Regions from separate parts of the Faecalibacterium intestinale genome, predicted to be linked through region 2. Evidence: predicted binding sites of a transcription regulator. Region 2 holds the regulator's gene; the other holds the start of a gene.

Region 1 (4,146 bases), on a different contig from region 2:
TGTCGTGGTCGGGAGCTTCCACCATCACACGCACAAGCGGCTCCGTGCCAGACTCACGCACCAGAATACGGCCGGTATCGCCCAGTGCTTCTGCAACGGCCTTGACAGCCTCCTGCACCGCCGGGTCGTTCTGTGCGGCTTTCTTGTCAGTCACACGGACATTCTCCAGAACCTGCGGGTAAATCTTCAGGGGCTCAGCCAGCTTGCTCATAGGCAGCTTCTTGGCCAGCATAACTTCCATCATCTTGAGACTGGTCAGGATGCCGTCACCGGTGCTGGCGTACTTAGAGAAGATGATATGACCGCTCTGCTCGCCGCCGATACGGCAGCCGTTCTTCGCCATGTACTCGTAGACGTACTTGTCGCCCACAGCAGTCTTAGCGTAGCCAATGCCCTGCTCATCGAACGCCTTGTAGAGGCCAAAGTTGGACATAACAGTCGTGACCACGGTGTTGTTCATCAGCTCGCCGTGCTCCTTCATGTAGCAGCCGTAGATGTACAGAATGTGGTCGCCGGTGACAACATTGCCCTTCTCGTCCACGCACAAGCAGCGGTCGGCATCGCCATCGAAGGCAAAACCGACATCCAGACCATTCTCCACCACGAACTTCTGCAGACCCTCAATATGAGTAGAGCCAGCGTTGTTGTTGATGTTCAGACCATTCGGCTTGTTGTTGATAACATAGGTATCTGCACCCAGAGCATCGAAAACGCTCTTAGCGATATTCCAGCTTGCACCGTTGGCGCAGTCCAGACCGACCTTGACCCCTTTGAAGGAATAGATGCCCAGCGAGATCAGATAACCCATATAACGGTTGCGGCCTGCCACATAGTCCACCGTACAGCCGATGTGCTCGCGATGGGCAAAGGGCAGCTCCGGCCAGTCCTTATCAAACACATGGAGCTTGCCGTCGATGTAGTCCTCCACCAGCAGCAGAGTCTCTTCGGGCATTTTCTCGCCGTAGCAGTCGATCAGCTTGATACCGTTATCGTAGTAGGGGTTGTGGCTGGCAGAAATCATGATGCCGCAATCGAAATCGTCCACGCGGGCAATGTAAGCCACAGACGGCGTAGTAGTGACGTGCAGCAGGTAGGCGTCTGCGCCGGAAGCGGTCAGGCCAGCAACCAAGCTGTACTCGAACATATAGCTTGAGCGGCGAGTGTCCTTGCCGATAACAATACGGGCAGGCTCGCTGTTGCCATTGCGCTTGCGGAGCATATTATAATACCAGCCAAGGAAGCGGCCAACCTTGTAGGCGTGGTCGGCAGTCAGATCAATACCAGCTTCACCACGGAAGCCATCAGTTCCAAAGTACTTTCCCATTTCTTGATTACCTCGTTCCCAAAAGTGAACTTTTAATAGTGTATATGCTTTTCCCCGTCGCATGATGCTACCTGCAAAAAAGCATTGTCATCCGCATAGTGCATCGAATCAGGGACACTGTGAATCTAGTATAGCACAATTCTTGAAGCAAATCACCCTTTCTGCAGATTTTCTCCCTGCAGACACACAAAAACACCCTTCCTCTCACGGAAACCCGCAAAAGGAAGGGTGTTGAACTCATTATCCTGTTGTCATACCGATCACAGCATATTCACACCAGCAAAGCCGGTATCAGCCGTTATTCAGCACGGCACCTCAAGCACTTTTGAGCGTAGAGCTGTGATTAGCAGTTCTCAGCGAAGTACTTAATGGTACGGACCATCTGAGAGGTGTAGGAGTTCTCGTTGTCGTACCAAGACACGACCTGAACCTGATAGGTGTCGTCGTCGATCTTAGCGACCATGGTCTGGGTAGCGTCGAACAGAGAGCCGTAACGCATACCGATGACATCGGAAGAAACGATCTGATCCTCGTTGTAGCCGAAGGACTCAGAAGCAGCAGCCTTCATGGCAGCATTGATAGCTTCCTTGGTGACATCCTTGCCCTTGACAACGGCAACCAGCAGGGTGGTAGAACCGGTGGGAACGGGCACGCGCTGAGCAGAGCCGATCAGCTTGCCGTTCAGCTCGGGGATGACCAGGCCGATAGCCTTAGCAGCACCGGTGGTGTTGGGAACGATGTTCTGTGCGCCAGCACGAGCACGGCGCAGATCGCCCTTGCGCTGAGGACCGTCCAGGATCATCTGGTCGCCGGTGTAAGCATGAACGGTGGTCATGATACCGGAAACGATGGGGAAGGTCTTGTTCAGAGCGTTAGCCATGGGAGCCAGGCAGTTGGTGGTGCAGGAAGCAGCGGAGATGACCTGATCCTCAGCGGTCAGGGTCTTCTCGTTGACGGAGTAGACGATGGTCTTCAGATCGTTGCCTGCGGGAGCAGAGATAACGACCTTCTTTGCGCCAGCCTGGATGTGAGCCATGCTCTTCTCCTTGCTGGTGTAGAAGCCGGTGCACTCCAGAACGACGTCAACGTTCAGCTCGCCCCAAGGAGCATCCTTTGCGTCCTTAACAGCGTAGATCTTGATCTCCTTGCCGTCGACGATGATGGAATCCTCGGTGGACTCGACAGTGTGCTTGCCCTCGCCGATCTTGCCGCAGAAAGAGCCCTGAGCAGTATCGTACTTCAGCAGGTGAGCCAGCATCTTGGGGCTGGTCAGGTCGTTGATTGCGACGACCTCGTAACCCTCAGCATCAAACATCTGACGGAAAGCCAGACGGCCAATACGACCGAAACCATTGATAGCAACTCTAACAGCCATTGTAATAGTACCTCCTAATTATTTTACCCATAATCGGATAAATCACGGTATCTTTATTGTAGACCAAAACCGGCAAACTTTCAAGTGTCTGCTAAAAAATTAACAACACAATTTCATCTTTTTTGGCTTTTGTACGATTTTATGCACCCTTCCACAAAGCTTTTGTTCAATTACACCAAGGGTGCACAGCCGTTTTGTCAGTTATTTCCAGCTTTTTCCTTTCCAATGCAGGCAAGCCCCATACCGCCGATGCAACACAGTGCAAGGCCGGAAAGCAGTTCCGGCAACACCGCCGCAGCGCCGCTGCCAAGACCCGCTGCCAACAGCAGAAGCACCCGGGGCAGTTCCCAGCACAGGCACAGGCAGAAGGCTGCAAGCGCCGCAGCGTGCAGGGTGCGGCCGTTTTCCGGCTGGGGCAGGTACAGCGTGCGCGCCAGCGCCGCCAGAAACAACAGCGCCGCCAGCTCCTGCCAGACCGCTGCTGTGGGCTGCACCCTGTGCCAGCTGGAGCTGTTCTCCATAAAGCGCATCAGCACGTTCCAGTAAAACAGCGCACTGCCCGCTATGGCCAGTGGCAGACCGCCGGCAGGCGTTTTCCAGCCATCCCCGCGCAGCCAGCTGCGCCCGAGATTGCTCAGCCACACGGCACAGATCACCTCCAGCAGAATGCGTACAAAGGTGCTTACCGTACCGGCAGCGAACACGAACTGCGCCGCGCCGGCAGCCAGCATACACACTGCCCCCGCAAACGCCAGCACGCCTGCCGCCGGGCGGCGGCTGCGCAGCGGCTCCGGGGGCAGCGGGCGGCTGCGGCCAGCCAGCACTGCGGCCAGCACCACAGCGCCCAAGGCAAGATACCGCCACCACACCGCGCCTGCGGTGCACAGACCGGTGGCGGCGTCCGTAGCAAAGGCAAGGTCTGCGCCGCGGCCAAGGCCAAGCAGCACGCAGAGCAGGATAACAACGAACTCTAACGGTTTCATTAACGCTCCTCGATGGGCTTATATTTCTGGCGCACGCCCAGATACTTGTAGGCCGGGCGGATGATACGGTTGGCGAAGATCACCTCTTCCACCCGGTGTGCGCACCAGCCCGGCACACGGGCGATGGCAAACAGCGGGGTGTACAGATCCTCCGAGATGCCCAGCATATTGTAGATCAGGCCGCTGAACAGGTCCACGTTGGCGCACACCGGCTTGGAGCTGCCCTTTTCCTCGGCAAAGATGCCAGGTGCCAGCCGCTCGATGCTGCACAGCATATTGTACTCTTCCTCAAAGCCCTTTTCGTAGGCCAGATGCTTTGCGCGCTGCTTCAGGATGACCTCACGGGGGTCGCTGATGGTGTACACCGCATGACCCATGCCATAGATCAGGCCGGAGCCGTCACCCACCTGCTTGCGCAGGATGCGGCGCAGATACTCGCGCACCTCGTCGTCATCCTCCGGGTT
Region 2 (4,146 bases):
ACCATCAGCAGCAGGCCGCCGAACAGGGTGCCAAGCCCTGCCGGGAGCCGCTGTTCTGCCTTTTTACGGCGGGCAGCAGTACGCCGTTTCGTTGATTTTCGTTTTTTCGTTGCCATTCTACTCTGTTCCCCAACTTCCCATAGACACAATAATTGATTCTACTATTGTACCACGCAAGGGCAAAAATGGCAAACCATAATGTTGTTTTTGTTGAGGAAATAAAACTCCCCCAGTCTGCTCCCGCTGGTCGCAGCCAGCCCCCTCTGGGATGGGGCCTTTGGCATGACGGTAAAGTTTCCGGCTAAAGTGCAAAGTTGGCGGCTGCGCCAGAGGCTCCCTCTCCGAGGGAGCTGGCAAAACCGTCAGGTTTTGACTGAGGGAGTTCGTTCCAGCCCCTCTCGTGAAAAGGCAGTTCCGAAACGCCCGCAGGCGTTTCGGAACTGCAAATAAAAAAATAATTCCGCTGCTTCTGCGCAAAGCGAACGCGGAGCGCAGTTCAAATCGTCCGGCGGGGGAGATGCAAGGCCTTACCCCCGTTCGATTTCCTTATACAGCCACGCCAGCGCGTCCGAAAGACCGCCCAGTTCATCGATCAGCTTTTCCTTTACGGCGCGGCGCCCGTCCAGCACCGTGCCCATGTCCATGACCAGCTCCCCGGTGTGGAGCATCAGCTGGGTGTAGCGCTTTTCGGGCATACCGCTGTGGGCGGCTACAAAGCCGGTGATGCGCTGCTGCATCTGCTCAAAGCAGTGCATGGTCTGCGGTACGCCTAAGATCAGCCCGGAGTGTCGCACCGGATGCACCGTCATGGTGGCGGTGGGTACGATGAAGCTGTGCCGCGCGCTGACCGCCAGCGGAATGCCGATGGAGTGCCCGCCGCCCAGCACCAGCGTGGCGCTGGGCTTGGAGATGCTGGCAATCAGCTCCGCCAGTGCAAGCCCAGTCTCCACATCGCCGCCCACCGTGTTCAGCAGCACCAGCAGCCCCTCGATGCGGGGGTCCTCCTGTACCGCCACCAGCTGGGGGATGACGTGTTCATACTTGGTGGTTTTTTGCCCCTGCGGCGCTTCGGTGTGTCCTTCGATCTGGCCGATGACGGTCAGGCAGTGGATGACATGACCGCCCCGGGTCAGGGTGACTGTGCCCAGATCCTCGATATCCTCTTTTTCCATCCGGTGCTGCTCTGCGGGGGTGTCTTTTGCCGTATCCATGCGCGTTCTCCTTCCGTAGCGGGGTCTTTGTGGGGTCAGTATCCCCCGGCTGCCGGGGAAGTATACAGGAGAAAAGAAACAAAAAACTTTGTGAATTTTTTGCTTTTTTACAAATAGGTATTTGACATTCGCCTTTCATGCTGTATACTCTAAATAATATAACAGGATAAAATGGAACATCTCTCTGCGCGCAAAGAAGCCCCTTGCATGGCGGCAGAAGCTGCAGCGCGTTGGGCAGAAAGGAGAATTTTCCCATGAACACCCCCCAAAAAGCATCGATCCCTGTGATCAAGCGTCTCCCCAAATATTACCGGTATCTGCGCTCCTTGCAGGCCGACGGCATTACCAGCATCTCCTCCCGGGAGCTGGCTTCTCAGATGGGCACCACCGCCTCGCAGGTGCGGCAGGACTTCAACTGCATCGGTGACGTGAACGGCCGGCAGGGCATCGGCTACTCGGTGGAGAACCTGCTTTCCATTCTGGAAAGCCTGCTGTTCGGCAACGGCGACCGTCTGCCCACCATTCTGATCGGCTGCGGTCGTCTGGGCAAGGCGGTGAGCCGCTTTATCACCACCGATACCAACGGCTACAAGCTGATCGCGGCCTTTGACGTGGCCGAGAACGAGGTGGGCAAGGAGATCAGCGGCATCCGCATCCGGCACATTGACGAGCTGGAAGCCTTCTGTGAGGAAAACAAGCCCAAGGTGGCGGTGCTCTGCGTCCCCCGCGATGGTGCACAGCAGGTCAGCGGACGGCTGGTGGATCTGGGCATCGAGGGCTTCTGGAACTTCTCCCACTATGATCTGTCGGTGTCTTACCCCGATGTGGTGGTGGAAAACGTCCATCTGGGCGACAGCCTGATGAGCTTGGGCTACCGTCTGCGCAATCAGGAGTGACGGCATGGCAAAATTGTATTTCCGCTACGGTGCCATGAACAGCGGCAAGAGCACGGCGCTGATGCAGGTGGCACACAACTACGAAGAGCAGGGCATGAAGGTGCTCATTTTAAAGCCGCAGGTGGATACCAAGGGCGGCGGGGAGCTGGTAAGCCGTCTGGGCGTGCGCCGCAAGGCAGATTTGCTGATCCCGCCGGAGCTGAATGTGTTCGAAGCCGTGAAGGCGGCAAACGATGCTTCTGGCCCGCTGGCCTGTGTGCTGTGCGACGAGAGCCAGTTCTTTACCCCGGAGCAGGCCGAGCAGCTGTTCATGGTCACGGTAGATCTGAACATCCCGGTGATCTGCTACGGTCTGCGGGCAGATTTTTCCCTCAAGGGCTTCCCGGGCTCTACCCGTCTGCTGGAGCTGGCGCACACCATCGAGGAGATGAAAACGATCTGCACCTGCGGGCGCAAGGCCATCTGCAACTGCCGCAAGGTGAACGGACAGTTCGTCTTTGAGGGCGAGCAGGTAGCCATCGACCTTGAAAACGATGTGCAGTATGTCAGTATGTGCCCCCAGTGCTACTTCAAAGCGCGGCGGGCGTTCTACGCTGCAAAGAAAAACTGAGATACTTTTATGTTGTATACAAGCAGCTGTACCGTGCCGGGTGCAGCGGCTTTTTTGCGTGGATTGCGGAAGAGTTACCCCCTCAGTCTCGCTGCGCTCCGCGGGGGCAGTTCCTGCTTGCCGGGGGATGTTCTCTTTTGACACCAAAAGAGAACCAGAAAAGTGCCAGCGATTTCGACGCGCTGGAGCCACGAAAAAGGGGCTGCTCGCCCCTTTTAACCCCAAAGAGGAGGGCTGCACCGGAAAAAACTGAAGATTCACGCCTGTTCGGCGTGAAGATCTTTTAACCGTTTTTTCCGGCTCCGCCGATTTGAAGCCCCTCAGTCGCTGCGCGACAGCTCCCCCAAGGGGGAGCGGGCACGCCCGCAAGCTTTGCACTTTAGCTGGAAACTGTATCGCTATGCCAAGGGCTCTCCCTTTGAGGAAAGACTTCCCCCGTTCCGGGGGAAGATGTCGCGCAGCGACAAAAGGGGGAGTCTGTCACCGCAGGTGACTGAGAGGGCGAGGACGCTGCCCTTGGGGTAGGTGGCTGCGAACACAGTGAGCAGACGGAAGGGGTATCCCCAACAGGCTGTATACAGACTGATATATTAATTTGCTGTGTTTCGCGACCACTGATATATCAACCGGGCGAAATACGCACGTTTTTTGCGCTATTGATATATCAGTTCGGACTGGGCAATTACTCGACGGAGGGGGGAGGAAGTGGGAAAAGAAGAGAGCAGCGGGGGGCGGCAGAGCATAAAAAATTACAGGCAGAACGGTAAATGTAACAGGAATTATTGAAGTTTTTGCCGTTCTTCCCATGTTGCATCCCAGATTTTTATGCAAGTCATTGAAGTATACAAGTTGCACGGTTTTTCAGCGCAAGTTTATTCATTTCGGCAAGGACGTCGAATCTCTTTCAAAAACAAGGGCAATATTTGTATGTTTTTATCCCGTATCACTGTAAATTGCATCTTTCTTTTTTCGGTGGCTTTTGTTATCATAATTGTATACAAGGGGGATATGTGCAGACCCCCTACATGAAGATGTTTTCTATTAGGAGGAGAACAAAAATGAGCAAGGCAATTTCTCGTCGTAACTTCCTGATGGCTACCGGCGCTGTCGGTGCTGCAGGTCTGCTGGCTGCCTGCGGCAGCAAGCCCGCTGCTTCTTCCACCGCTTCTTCCGCTGCTGCTTCTCAGGCTCCCGCTGCTTCCGCAGATGAGAGTCTGGCTCTGTCTGACGGCCCCGTCAACCTGAGCATCAGCTGGTGGGGCGGCGACAGCCGTCACGCTGCTTACCAGAGCGCTCTGGAGGCTTTCCAGGCTGAGCACTCCAACATCACCGTGGAGCCCACCTTCGCCGCATGGTCCGGCTGGGAAGAGAAGATGGCTGCTGCCTTCATCGCAGGCAACGCTCAGGATGTCTGCCAGGTGAACTGGAA

The links. Region 2 encodes Rex, which represses fermentation and respiration genes when NADH is low (regulators of the CRP and FNR family bind a similar motif). Its sites were predicted from a motif close to ATTGTTAANNNNTTAACAAT; they were not measured.
Region 1: the regulator Rex is predicted to act here: its motif matches at 2,787-2,806, upstream of gap (type I glyceraldehyde-3-phosphate dehydrogenase).

What each region holds. Positions count from the first base shown of each region.
Region 1 covers NZ_JBBMEN010000013.1:25,012-29,157, forward strand. Annotated here, with positions in the region: gene glmM (phosphoglucosamine mutase) at 1-1,324, opposite strand, end outside; gene gap (type I glyceraldehyde-3-phosphate dehydrogenase) at 1,668-2,699, opposite strand; gene WMO20_RS09515 (hypothetical protein) at 2,897-3,682, opposite strand; gene WMO20_RS09520 (citrate synthase) at 3,682-4,146, opposite strand, start outside.
Region 2 covers NZ_JBBMEN010000010.1:43,888-48,033, forward strand. Annotated here, with positions in the region: gene WMO20_RS08590 (FtsK/SpoIIIE family DNA translocase) at 1-116, opposite strand, end outside; gene WMO20_RS08595 (ClpP family protease) at 528-1,211, opposite strand; gene WMO20_RS08600 (redox-sensing transcriptional repressor Rex) at 1,466-2,107, shown strand; gene WMO20_RS08605 (thymidine kinase) at 2,112-2,717, shown strand; gene WMO20_RS08610 (ABC transporter substrate-binding protein) at 3,776-4,146, shown strand, end outside.